DNA from 2 places in the Tepidiphilus sp. J10 genome. Region 2 is predicted to be linked to the other one. Evidence: riboswitches for the same ligand, from Rfam matches in the RefSeq annotation. Region 2 holds a riboswitch; the other holds the start of a gene.
What was found. A riboswitch is a leader RNA that binds a small molecule or an ion and turns the genes downstream of it on or off. The one in region 2 is predicted to bind S-adenosylhomocysteine.

Region 1: linked by a shared signal. The riboswitch ahead of ahcY (adenosylhomocysteinase) and the one ahead of metH (methionine synthase) in region 2 are both predicted to bind S-adenosylhomocysteine.

Annotation. Positions count from the first base shown of each region.
Region 1 covers NZ_SBHP01000011.1:23,803-30,611, reverse strand. Annotated here, with positions in the region: gene metF (methylenetetrahydrofolate reductase [NAD(P)H]) at 1-793, opposite strand, end outside; gene ahcY (adenosylhomocysteinase) at 859-2,268, opposite strand; S-adenosyl-L-homocysteine riboswitch at 2,341-2,410, opposite strand; gene EPD81_RS10260 (calcium/sodium antiporter) at 2,469-3,560, opposite strand; gene metK (methionine adenosyltransferase) at 3,811-4,977, opposite strand; gene EPD81_RS10250 (lysophospholipid acyltransferase family protein) at 5,278-6,165, shown strand; gene EPD81_RS10245 (EamA family transporter) at 6,235-6,809, shown strand, end outside.
Region 2 covers NZ_SBHP01000001.1:387,143-393,951, reverse strand. Annotated here, with positions in the region: gene EPD81_RS01885 (PP2C family serine/threonine-protein phosphatase) at 1-217, shown strand, start outside; gene rph (ribonuclease PH) at 221-934, shown strand; gene rdgB (RdgB/HAM1 family non-canonical purine NTP pyrophosphatase) at 931-1,542, shown strand; gene hemW (radical SAM family heme chaperone HemW) at 1,539-2,684, shown strand; S-adenosyl-L-homocysteine riboswitch at 2,694-2,760, shown strand; gene metH (methionine synthase) at 2,813-6,496, shown strand; gene EPD81_RS01860 (EAL domain-containing protein) at 6,521-6,809, opposite strand, start outside.

The sequences.
Region 1 (6,809 bases), on a different contig from region 2:
CCTGATTCATGGTGTAGAAATGCAGGCCCGGGGCGCCGAGTTGGAGCAGGCGCTCGCACAGGCGAACGAGCACTTCCAGGCCGAAAGCGCGGATCGATTCGGCATCGTCGCCGTAGGCTTCCATCTTCTTGCGGATCCAGCGCGGGATTTCGGCGCCGCAGGCATCCGAGAAGCGGGCGAGCCGCGCGAAACTGGTGATCGGCATGATGCCGGGCACGATGGGGGCGGTGACGCCGCGGCGCTGGGATTCTTCGACGAAGTGGGCGTAGGCGTCGGGGTTGTAGAAGTACTGCGTGAGGGCGCAGTCGGCGCCAGCGTGCATCTTGCGGGCGAAGGCGTCGAGATCGGCCGTGGCGCTCGCCGCCTGCGGGTGGTATTCGGGATAGGCCGCGACTGCGATCCAGAAGTGATCGCCCGTCTCGGTGCGGATGAACTCGACGAGTTCGTTCGCGTAGCGCAGCTCGCCGGGGTCGCGCACGCCGGAGGGGAGGTCACCTCGAAGCGCCACGAGGCGCCGCACACCGAGCGCCTGGTACTGCTGCAGGATCTCGCGGATCTGGGCGCGGCTGGCGCCGATGCAGGAGAGGTGGGGGGCGACGTCGAGCCTGGCGCGGTGCAGCCGCTCGACCACGGCGAAGGTGCGCTCGCGGGTGGAACCGCCGGCGCCGTAGGTGACGGAATAGTAGGCCGGGCGCAGGCGTTGCGTGAGGCGCCGGCGCGCCTCCTCGAGCTTGGCTTCGCCCTCCGCCGTCTGCGGCGGGAAGAATTCGACGGACAGTTCCAGATGCTGCATCACGGGATTCCTCGGCGTTCGCGCACACGCCCTCCGCAGCGGGGCGGTGCGCGGCAGTGCAGAGCTCAGTAGCGGTAATGTTCAGGCTTGTAGGGGCCGTCGAGGGGCACCCCGATGTAGGCCGCCTGCTCGGGGGTGAGCCGGGTGAGCTGGACGTTGAGGCGCGTCAATTGCAGCCGGGCGACTTTCTCGTCGAGCTGTTTGGGCAGGCGATAGACGCCCACGGGGTAGCGCTCGGGGTGCGTGTAGAGTTCGATCTGCGCCAGCACCTGGTTGGCGAAGGAGGAGCTCATCACGAAGCTCGGATGCCCCGTGGCGCAGCCGAGGTTCACCAGACGCCCTTCGGCGAGCAGGATGATGCGTTTGCCGTCGGGGAAGATGACGTGGTCGACCTGCGGCTTGATGTTTTCCCAGCGGTATTGGCGCAGCGAATCGACGTCGATCTCGTTGTCGAAGTGGCCGATGTTGCACACGATCGCCTGGTCTTTCATGCGGCGCATGTGCTCGTGGGTGATGACGTGGTAGTTGCCGGTGGCGGTGACGAAGATATCGGCCTTGTCACAGGCTTCTTCCATGGTCACTACGCGGTAGCCTTCCATCGCCGCCTGCAGGGCGCAGATGGGGTCGATCTCGGTGACCCAGACTTCGGCGCGCAGCGCCCGCAGCGCCTGGGCCGAGCCCTTGCCCACGTCACCGTAGCCGCAAACGACGGCGATCTTGCCGGCGATCATCACATCGGTGGCGCGCTTGATGCCGTCGACGAGCGATTCGCGGCAGCCGTAGAGGTTGTCGAATTTGGATTTGGTGACCGAGTCGTTGACGTTGATCGCCGGGAAGCGCAGCTCGCCGCGCTCCTGCATCTGGTAGAGGCGATGCACGCCGGTGGTGGTCTCTTCGGTGACGCCGCGGATCGCCGCGATGCGCCGCGAGTACCAGGAGGGGTCGCGCTCGAGCTGCGCGCGCACGCGGGCGAAGAGCACTTTTTCTTCGAGGCTCGTGGGGCGATCGAGCACGCTCGGGTCGCGCTCGGCCTTGGCGCCCAGGTGCAGGAGGAGGGTGGCGTCACCGCCGTCGTCGAGGATCATGTTGGCGTGGCCGCCGTCGGGCCACTCGAAGATGCGGTGGGTGTAGTCCCAGTATTCTTCGAGCGTCTCGCCTTTCTTGGCGAAGACGGGGATGCCCTCGGCGGCGATCGCCGCGGCGGCGTGATCCTGGGTGGAGAAGATGTTGCACGAGGCCCAGCGCACCTGAGCGCCCAGCGCCACTAGCGTTTCGATGAGCACGGCGGTCTGGATGGTCATGTGCAGGCTGCCGGCGATGCGGGCGCCCGTGAGGGGTTTTTGCTCGGCGTATTCGCGGCGCAGCGCCATGAGGGCGGGCATCTCGCTCTCGGCGATGCGGATCTCCTTACGGCCCCATTCGGCCAGAGAGAGATCGGAGACGACGTAGTCGGGGGTAGATACGGCCTGGTTCATCGAAATGCTCCTATTCGGGAACGAGGCCGAGCGGATGCGCAGCTCACCTGCGTCTTCCGTCCGGCCGGAGAAGACGGGTGAGCGCCGTTGAATCTGAACCGAGCCTGGCCCGCGGGGACGGGTTGCAGCGCTCCTCGGTTGCGGGGATTATAGCAAAGGCAAAGGGTCGCGCAGTCGCTTAGGGGGCCTCGAACAGCCTGCTATTGGCGGCGCTCGATGGATTGCACGTAACGCACCATGAGATAGACCATGGCGAGCGGCAGGACGAAGGAGAGCATGAGCTGGATGTATCCTTCGCGCCAGGGGTGGGCGCTCGCGTCCAACCCCAGATGGACGAGGTAGGCGAGGTAGAAGGCGAGCAACAAGGCCCCGTCGCTGCGGCGAATGCCGGCGCCGGAGACGATGATGGGTAGCAGCACCACCGTGGTGCCCAGCATGACCCAGGAGTCGACGTGACGTATCGTTTCGCTCACCAGGATTCCGTGCGGCGCGACCAGGGCGGTAGCGCCGAGCACCGAGAGCAGGTTGAACGTGCAGGAGCCGATCACGTTTCCGACTGCCATATCGCGATGGCCGCGAAGGGCGGCGACGACGGAGGTGGCGATCTCGGGGAGCGACGTGCCTACCGCCACGACCGTGAGGCCGATCACCAGCTCACTCACGCCAAAGCTGCGGGCGATGCCGGAGGCGGCCCCCACGGCTAGGTCGGCCCCGTAGATGAGGAGCCCCAGACCGACGAGCACCAGCGCCATCTGCACACCCGCGTGTTCGTCCCAGCGGCTTCGCGGGATGTCGGTGGCAAGCCCTGCTTCTTCCTGGGGCGGGAGGGTGCGCGCTTGGCGCAGGAGAAAGACCGTATAGGCGATCATCGAGGAAAAGAGGATCAGCCCATCGAGGCGGCTGAGAATGCCGTCGAAGGAGGTGGTGCAGAACAGGGCGACGGCACCGAGCAGCACGGGGATTTCTTGCCGCAACAGTTGAGAGTGAACCTGGATATGCCCGATGATCGCGGTGACGCCGAGGATCAGCAGGATGTTGGCGATGTTGGAGCCGACCACATTGCCGAGCGCAAGATCGGGCGCCCCGCGCAAGCCTGCACCGACCGAAACGGCGAGTTCCGGGGCACTGGTGCCGAAGGCGACGATGGTGAGCCCCACGACCAGGGGCGAGATGCCGAATCGGGTTGCGAGGCGCGCGCCGCCGCGCACGAGCCATTCTGCACCCAAGGTGAGCAACGCGAGTCCGGCGAAGAGCAGGACGAAGTCAAGCAGGAGGGAAGCGTCTGAGGACATGGAAGCGAATTGTATCCTGGCAAATCTCCCGTATGGCACCGGGAAAACCTGATGATGGGTTCGAAAAACTTTGCGGACGCACCTCGTGAGGGCTGCGAACAATCTCCTGCGCGGCTGCCTGGCGACGTGTTTCCGTGCTCGGATGCTTGCCCATCGCCTCGGATGGGGGAGGCATCCTTACGCTAGGCGCGTTGCCTGCAGCCGCTTGCGGCGATGATCCGCGGCGCCCGCATGGGGCGTCCGTGAAAGGTCACAGACCGGCGTCGGCGCGCAGCGCTTCGGCTTTGTCGAGCATTTCCCAGGTGAACTCGGGCTCCTCGCGGCCGAAGTGACCATAAACGGCGGTCTTGGAATAGATGGGGCGCAGCAGGTCCAGCATCTCGATGATGGCGCGCGGGCGCAGGTCGAAGTGTCGGCGCACGAGGGCCTCGATCTTCTCGTCGGGGATCTTGCCGGTGCCGAAGGTCTCGACCATGAGGCTCACGGGGCGAGCCACGCCGATGGCGTAGGCGATCTGCACTTCGCAGCGATCCGCCAGACCCGCGGCCACGACGTTCTTCGCCACGTAGCGCGCGGCGTAGGCCGCCGAGCGGTCGACCTTGGAAGGGTCCTTGCCGCTGAACGCGCCGCCGCCGTGATGCGCCGCACCGCCATAGGTGTCGACGATGATCTTGCGTCCGGTGAGGCCGCAGTCGCCGTGCGGGCCGCCGACGACGAAGCGCCCAGTGGGATTGATGAGGTATTTGATGTCGGGGGCGCGTAGCTCCGGCGGGATGATCGGGTGGATGATCTCCTCGATCACCGCTTCGCGAATCTCGTCGTAGGTGATGTCCGGGTGGTGCTGGGTGGAGAGGACCACGGTTTCCACCTGGGTGGGTTTGCCGTCTACGTAACGCACCGTCACCTGGGATTTGGCATCGGGCCGCAGCCACGGGAGCCTGCCGTCCTTGCGCACTTCGGCCTGGCGCTGCATGAGGCGGTGGGCGTAGTAGATGGGCAGCGGCATGAGCACGGGGGTTTCGTTGCAGGCATAGCCGAACATGAGGCCCTGGTCGCCGGCGCCCTGGTCGAGCGGGTCGTCGAAGGCCTTGCCCACACCCTGGGCGATGTCGGGCGATTGGCGGTTGATGGCGGTGAGGATGGCGCAGGACTTGTAGTCGAAACCGATGTCGGAATCGTCGTAGCCGATGCGCCGGATGACGTCCTGCGCGATCTCGCGGTAGTTGGGGTGTGCCTTGGTGGTGATCTCGCCGGAGATGACCACGAGCCCGGTGGAGACGAGGGTCTCGCAGGCGACGCGCCCGTGGGGGTCTTCACCGAGGATGACGTCGAGCACGCCGTCGGAGATCTGGTCGGCGACCTTGTCGGGGTGCCCTTCCGAGACGGATTCGGAGGTGAAGAGGTATTCCTTGGCCATCGATTCGCTCCTTTCGATCCCCATAAGGCGGCGTGCCGGCTCTGGGGATCGGGGAGCGGGCGACGCTTTAGCGGTATTTCTTGTCCGAGCTTGTGAATCGATCTGCTGCGCGGCCCGATTGCGTCGTTGCGCGGTGCTCGCTCCTCGCCTATCTTCGCGATATGTCTCGTCGCTGCGCTCCGTGCGCCTCGCACTCGACCCGCTCGCGACGATTTCTTCACAAGCTCTCCGCCCCGCAAGTTGTCGGATTAACTCGGCGGATGAGCGATAATTATAAATCTTCTTCAAGGTAATGAGGAAATGTCCCGTCTGCTGGTTGCCTTGCTGTGGGTGTTGCATTGGCTGCCGCTGCCGCTGCTGGCGGCGCTCGGCCGCGGTTTCGGGGCGCTGCTCTTTCATCTGGCGCGCTCGCGGCGCCACGTGGCCGAGGTCAACTTGCGGTTGTGCTTCCCCGAATGGACGGAAGAGGAGCGCCGCGCGGTGTTGCGCGAGCACTTCCGCTTGCTGGGGCGCAGCATCCTGGAGCGGGGGATTTCCTGGTTTGCCCCGGCCGAGCGCATCCGGCGGCTGGTGCGGCTCGAGGGCAAGGAGCATCCGGATGGCGTGCGCGCCCAGGGACGACCGGTGATCCTGCTCGTGCCCCACTTTCTTGGGCTGGACATGGGCGGCACGCGCGTGGCGATGGAGTACGACGGGGTCTACGTCTATTCGCGCCCCAAAAGGGACCCGGTGGCCGATCGATGGCTCAACTGGGGGCGTTCCCGCTTCGGCGATCAGCTGCAGGTGGCGCGCCAGGACGGTATCCGACCGGTGGTGCGCGCTTTGCGCGCCGGTCGGCCGCTCTATTACCTGCCCGACCTGGATTACGGGCGCAAGGAGTCCGTCTTCGTGCCGTTCTTCGGTGTGCCGGCGGCCACGATCACGGGTCTGTCGCGCCTGGCGCGGCTCACCGGCGCGGCGGTGGTGCCCTGCGTCACCGAGATGCTGCCCGATGGAAAGGGCTACGTGACGCGATTCGGCGAGCCTTGGAAGGATTTCCCCACGGAGGATGAGGTGGCCGACGCGGCGCGCATGAACCGTTGGCTCGAAGGCGAGATCTGCCGCATGCCGGCGCAGTACTATTGGGTACATCGCCGCTTCAAGACGCGCCCGCCGGGGGGTGCGTCGGTGTATCGAACAAGGGCATGAGAGGGCCGCCGCTGGTTTTGGGAACCCCAAAGGCGTGCAGCGACATGAATATGTGGCGGTGAGCGGGGGATGAACGAAGCGGGGCTTGCGCTCGCCGCTTCGGTGGCGATGCACGTGACGTGGAACCTGTTGGTGCGCCGTCAGCCGCCGGCGTCTTACCCCTTGTGGTGGGTGTTGCTGGGTCATCTCGTCTTGTTGGCGCCGGTCGGATGGTTTTTGCTCTGGCGCGAGGCGACGTGGTCGCCAGCGCTCTTGGGGGCAATGCTCTTGTCGGCGAGCGGCAACGTGGTGTACTTCGTCGGTCTGCGCAAGGCGTACGAATGTGCGCCGGTGGCGCTGGTCTATCCGCTGGTGCGCAGTTCGCCACTCTTGATCGCCCTGTGGAGCACCGCACTCCTTGGGGAAACGCTGCGGCCAGCGACTTGGGCGGGCATCGTGGTGACGGTGGTGGGATTGCTGCTGCTCGCTTTCGCCGGAACGAGGCCGGGGGCGCAGCGGCGCGCGCTGCCTTGGGCGTTACTGTCGATGCTGGGGACGAGCCTCTATTCGCTCAGCGACAAGGCAGCGACGGCCTACCTTGATTCGTTCGGTGCCGTGCTCGGCTATCTGAGCGTGGGTTATGCGGCGTCGTGGCTCGCCTTGAC
Region 2 (6,809 bases):
GGACAACGTTTCGCTCATTGCCATGCGTTGGGAGGAAGGCGTGCCTGCCGATCCGGGAGAGGATACGGTCTCGACCGAGACCCTGGCCCTCGATCAGGTAACCACGGCTTTCTCCGTGCCCCATCAGCCGACTTTTTCGGCCGAACCCATGGACGCCGAAGAGATCGAACGGGCGATCCGCGAGATCAACGAGACGATCCAGAAATTCAAGGGATGATGCATGAGGCATGATGGTAGGCGCGCCGACGAACTGCGTCCGGTGCGCATCGAACGGGGGTTTACGGAATATGCCGAAGGCTCGGTGCTGGTATCTTTCGGGCGCACGCGGGTGCTATGCACCGCGAGCGTGGAAGAATCCGTGCCGCCTTTCCTCAAGGGGACGGGGCAGGGCTGGGTGACGGCTGAATACGGCATGCTGCCGCGCGCTACGCACACGCGCACGCCGCGCGAGGCGGCCAAAGGGAAACAGGGCGGGCGCACGCTGGAGATCCAGCGCCTGATCGGGCGCTCGCTGCGCGCGGTGGTGGATCTGGCGGCGCTGGGGGAGCGGCAGGTCGTGCTCGATTGCGACGTGCTGCAGGCCGACGGCGGCACGCGCACGGCGGCGATCACGGGGGCCTGGGTGGCGCTCGCCGATGCGTGCGATGCGCTGGTGGCGCGTGGGGTGCTCGAGGCTTCGCCCGTGCGCGACCAGGTGGCGGCGGTGTCGGTGGGGCTCGTGGGGGGCGAGGTGTTGCTCGACCTCGATTACGCCGAGGATTCCACCTGCGACACCGACATGAACGTGGTGATGACCGGCGCGGGCGGTTTCGTCGAATTGCAGGGCACGGCCGAGCATGGGGCATTCGGTCGGGGTGCGCTCGAGGCGATGCTCGCGCTCGCCGAGAAAGGCATCGGCGAGCTGCTCGCCGCCCAGCGGGAGAGCCGGGCGTGAGTTCGGGCAAGCGGCGGGTGGTGCTCGCGAGCAACAACGCGAAGAAGGCGGCCGAGCTCGAGGCGCTGCTCGCGCCGCTCGGCTGGGAGGTGTTGGTGCAAGGGGCGCTGGGCATTACGGAGGCCGAGGAGCCGCATCCGACGTTCCTGGAAAATGCGCTCGCCAAGGCGCGACACGCGGCGGCCGCTGCGGGCCTGCCGGCGATCGCCGACGATTCGGGCCTGGCGGTGCCGGCGCTCGGCGGGGCGCCCGGGGTGCACTCGGCGCGCTTCGCGGGAGAGCCCCGGTCGGATGCGCGCAACAACGCGGCGCTGCTCGCGGCGATGCAGGACCTGGAAGGCGCGGCGCGGCGGGCGTTTTTCTATAGCTGCGTGGTCTTTCTGCGCACGGCGGACGATCCCCTGCCGCTCGTGGCCGAGGGACGTTGGTGGGGAGAGATCCTCACGGCGCCGCGCGGGGAGGGCGGATTCGGCTACGATCCGCTCTTCTATCTGCCCGAATGGGGCAAGACCGCGGCCGAGCTCGCCCCCGAGGAGAAGAATCGCCTGAGCCACCGCGGCCGGGCCTTGCGCCGGCTGCGGGCGCGGCTCGCGCGGGAGGGCGCTTGAGCGCGCTCGATCCGGCGCGGGTGCCGCTGTCGCTCTACGTGCACGTGCCCTGGTGCGTGCGCAAGTGCCCTTACTGCGACTTCAATTCGCATCCGCTCGCAGGCGAGGTGCCCGAGGCGGAATTCCTCGCGGCGCTGGAAGCCGACCTCGAGGCCGAGGCCGAGCGCGCCGGCGGGCGGCCGATCGACACGATCTTCTTTGGCGGCGGCACGCCGAGCCTGCTCTCGGGCGAGGCGCTCGCGCGGCTCATGGCGGCGATTCGACGGCGCTTGCCGCTCGCGCCAAACGCCGAGGTCACGCTGGAGGCGAATCCCGGCACCTTCGAAGCGGCGCGCTTCGCGGCCTACGCGCAGGCCGGGGTGAACCGGCTCTCGCTGGGGGTGCAGAGTTTCGACGATGCCGCCTTGCGCCGGTTGGGACGCATCCACGACGGCGCCCAGGCGCGCGCCGCGCTCGCGGCGGCGGTGCGTACCTTCGCGCGCGTCAACGTCGATCTGATGATCGACCTGCCCGGCCAGAGCCCGGCGGCGGCGCTCGCGGACGTGGAGACGGCGCTCGCCGGCGGGGCGACGCATCTTTCCTGCTATCAGCTCACGATCGAGCCGAACACGCCTTTTGCCGCATCGCCCCCGCCGCTTCCTGCCGACGAGGAGATGGCGGCGATCGAGGAGGCAGTGGAAAATCGCCTTACGCGTGCCGGCTTCGTCCATTACGAGGTCTCGGCCTGGGCCCTACCAGGCGAAGCCTGCCGGCACAACCTCAACTACTGGCGTTTCGGCGATTACTTGGGCGTGGGGCCGGGGGCGCACGGCAAGCTCAGCACGCCCGAGGGCATCGTGCGGCGTATGAAGCACAAGCATCCGCGCCGTTACCTCGCCGCGCGTGCGCCCTTCGTGCAGGAGGAATCGAGGGTGGCACCCGAGGCGCTGCCCTTCGAGTTCCTCATGAACGCGCTGCGGCTGCGCGCGGGGGTGCCGCGGGAGTGGTTCGCGGCGCGCACGGGGCTGTCTTTGGAGGCGCTCGCACCGCGCTGGACGCGGCTCGAAGCCCAAGGTCTGGTCGAGCCGCTTGCCTGGCGCATCGCTCCTACCGAACGCGGCTGGCGTTTGCTCAACACCCTGCTCGAGGAATTCTTGCCGTAAAATACGAGACTTTCCGAGGAGCGTTGCAGCGGCGCCCCGCCGCCAGGCTCGGACAGGACAACGACGCTCGTGAGGCCCCGCCGCCGGCTGGCTTCACGGGCGTTTCGCTTTTTGTGGAGGAAAGAGGCATGCAAGCGGACCGGACCGAGGAACTCGCGCGCCTGCTGCGCGAGCGCGTGCTGGTGCTCGACGGCGCCATGGGTACCATGATCCAGCAGTATCGGCTCACCGAGGACGATTTTCGCGGCGAGCGGCTGCAGGATCACCCGGTGGAGCTCAAGGGCGACAACGATCTCCTGGTGCTCACGCGCCCGGAGGTGATCGGCGAGATCCACCGCGCCTATCTGGAGGCCGGGGCGGACGTGATCGAGACCAACACCTTCAACGCCACGCGCGCCTCGCAGGCGGATTACGGTCTGGCGCATCTGGCCTACGAGATCAACCGGGAGGCGGCGCGGCTCGCTCGCGCGCTCGCCGACGAGTACAGCGCGCGCACGCCGGACAAGCCCCGGTTCGTGGCCGGCGTCATCGGCCCGACCTCGAAGACGCTGTCGCTGAGCCCCGACGTGAACGATCCCGGCTTTCGCGCCATCGACTTCGACACGCTCGCGGCCGACTATCTGGAGTCGGCGCGCGCTCTGGTGGAGGGCGGAGCGGACCTGCTGCTCATCGAGACGGTGTTCGACACCTTGAACGCCAAGGCGGCGGTGTTCGCCCTCGAGCGCCTCTTCGAGGAGCATGGCCGGCGCTGGCCGGTGATGATCTCCGGCACCATCACCGATGCGGCCGGGCGCACGCTCTCGGGGCAGACGCCGGAAGCCTTCTGGGCTTCGCTCGCGCACGCGCGCCCGCTCACTTTCGGGCTCAACTGTGCCCTGGGTGCGCGCGAGCTGCGTCCGCACGTGGAGACGCTCGCGCGCATCTGCACCACCTTCGTTTCGGCCCATCCCAACGCGGGGCTGCCCAATCCGCTCTCGCCCACCGGCTACGACGAGACGCCCGAGGCGCTCGCCGCGGAGATCGTCTCTTGGGTCGAGGCGGGTTGGGTGAATCTGGTAGGCGGCTGCTGCGGCACGACGCCGGCGCACATCGCGGCGATCGCGCAGGCCGTGGAAGGCCGCGCGCCGCGCCCGCTGCCCCAGGCGAAGCCCGTGATGCGGCTCGCGGGGCTCGATCTCTTCGAGATCGGGCCGGATTCGCTCTTCGTGAACGTGGGCGAGCGCACCAACGTGACCGGCTCGAAGAAGTTCGCCCGTCTCATCCTCGAAGAGAAGTACGATGAAGCGCTGTCGGTGGCGCGCCAGCAGGTCGAATCCGGTGCGCAGATGATCGACGTCAACATGGACGAGGCGATGCTCGATTCCGTCGCGGCGATGACGCGCTTTTTGCGCTTGGTGGCGGTGGAGCCGGACATCGCCCGCGTGCCGGTGATGGTCGATTCTTCCAAGTGGGAGGTGATCGAGGCGGGGCTCAAATGCCTGCAGGGCAAGGGCATCGTCAATTCGATCTCACTCAAGGAAGGGGAGGCGACCTTTCTCGCACAGGCGCGGCTCGCGCGGCGCCATGGCGCGGCGGTGCTGGTGATGTGCTTCGACGAGCGCGGCCAGGCCGACACCTTCGCGCGCAAGATCGAGATCGCCGAGCGCGCCTATCGGCTGCTGGTGGCCGACGGGTTTCCGCCCGAGGACATCGTGATCGACCCCAACGTGTTTGCCATCGCCACAGGGATTCCCGAACACGACAACTACGCCGTCGATTTCATCGAAGCCGTGCGCTGGATCCACGGGCATCTGCCGCACGCCAAGACGAGCGGCGGCATCTCCAACGTTTCCTTCTCCTTCCGCGGCAACGAAACGGTGCGTGCGGCCATCCACACCGTGTTTCTCTATCACGCCATCCGTGCCGGACTCACCATGGGCATCGTCAATGCCGGGCAGCTGGGCATCTACGACGAGCTGGAGCCGCGGCTGCGCACGCTCGTCGAGGACGTGGTGCTCAACCGTCGCCCCGGCGCAGCCGAGGAGCTGGTGGCCTACGCCCAGACCCTGCAGACGGGCGAGACCAAGGCGGAAGCAGTGCAGGAATGGCGTTCCTGGCCAGTGGAAAAGCGTCTGGAGCACGCGCTCGTCAAGGGCATCACCGAGCACGTGGTCGAGGATACCGAGGAGCTGCGGGCGCGCTTTGCCGCCGAAGGCAAGGGGCCGCTCGCGGTGATCGAGGGGCCGCTCATGGCCGGCATGAACGTGGTGGGGGATCTCTTCGGCGCGGGCAAGATGTTCCTGCCGCAGGTGGTGAAGTCCGCCCGGGTGATGAAACTGGCGGTGGCGCACCTGCTGCCCTACATCGAGGCGGAGAAGGCGAAGACGGGCGGGCATACCAAAGGGCGCCTCGTGCTCGCCACGGTGAAGGGGGACGTGCACGACATCGGCAAGAACATCGTGGGCGTGGTGCTCGCCTGCAACGGCTACGAGGTGCACGACCTGGGCGTGATGGTGCCGTGCGAGAAGATCCTCGCCGCGGCGCGTGAACTGAAGGCGGATGCGATCGGGCTCTCCGGCCTCATCACCCCTTCGCTCGAAGAGATGGCGCACGTGGCCGCCGAGATGCAGCGGCAGGGCTTTACGGTACCTCTGCTCATCGGGGGGGCGACGACGAGCCGCACCCACACGGCGGTGAAGATCGCGCCGCACTACGAGGGGCCGGTGGTGTATGTACCGGATGCTTCGCGGGCAGTGGGGGTGGTCTCGGCGCTGCTCTCGCCCGGCGAGCGCGAGACCTACTTCGCCCAGGTGCGGGAGGACTACGCGCGCATCCGCGAACGGCATGCTGCCAAGACCGGCTACACCTTGCTGTCGCTGGAGGCCGCACGCGCCAACGCGTTTCGCACCGACTGGACGGCCTACGCACCGCCGCGCCCGCGCCGGCTCGGCGTGTTCGCCGAGGAGGTTTCGCTCGAGCGACTCGTGCCCTACATCGACTGGGGGCCTTTTTTCCAGACCTGGGATCTGGCCGGGCGTTTCCCGCAGATTTTGGAAGACCCGGTGGTGGGCGAGACGGCGCGCCAGGTCTATGGCGAGGCGCGCGCCCTGCTGGAGGTGCTCGTGCGCGAAGGGTGGCTGAAGGCGCGCGCGGTGTGGGGGCTCTTCCCGGCGGCGAGCCTGGGCGACGACATCGAGATCTACACCGACGAATCGCGCCATGCGCTCGCCATGGTGTGGAACGGTCTGCGACAGCAGCACGAGCGCCCGCCAGGGCAGCCAAACCTGTGCCTGGCCGATTTCATCGCCCCGAAGGAGACGGGGGTGCCGGACTGGATCGGGGCGTTTGCCGTGACCGCGGGGCATGGCATCGAGGAGAAACTCGCCGAGTACGAGGCGGCGCACGACGACTACCACGCCATCCTGCTGAAGGCGCTCGCCGACCGGCTGGCGGAAGCCTGCGCCGAGTGGCTGCACGAGCGGGTGCGACGGGAAGACTGGGGCTACGCGCCCGAGGAGCGGCTCTCGCCCGATGATCTGGTGGCCGAGCGCTACCGCGGCATCCGTCCGGCGCCGGGTTATCCGGCCTGCCCCGACCACACGGTGAAGGGCGACTTGTTCGCGCTGCTCGATGCGCCCGCGCGCGCCGGCATGACGCTCACCGAGCACTACGCCATGCGCCCGGCCGCGAGCGTGGCCGGGTTCTACTTCAGCCATCCCGAGTCGCGCTACTTCGCCATTCCCAAGATCGGGGAAGATCAACTCGCTGACTGGGCGCGGCGGCGCGGCATGGCGCTCGAGGAGGCGCGGCGCTGGCTCGCGCCCATTGTGTAGAGGTCAGCCGAGGCACTGAGTAGTTTAGCCACGCCGGGGAATGGCGAGCGCGAGCGCTTGCAGGCGGGCAAGGAGTTCGCGGTGAAGGGCCGTGACTTCCTCTCGCAGCTCGGGGGGTGGGGCTCCGGTCTTCGCCGCCGCGACCAGTTTTTGCGCCGCACGGTGCATCGCCTCGTGTGTGTTCACGATGGCGGGGAATTCGGTCCGGGTGGCCAGGATTTCTCGCCCCTCGCCGTCGAGCCAATGACCGAAGTCGCAGCGATGCGGATCGAGCTGCGGGGGCGGTGTCGCGATGCCATCGCGCAGGTGGTAT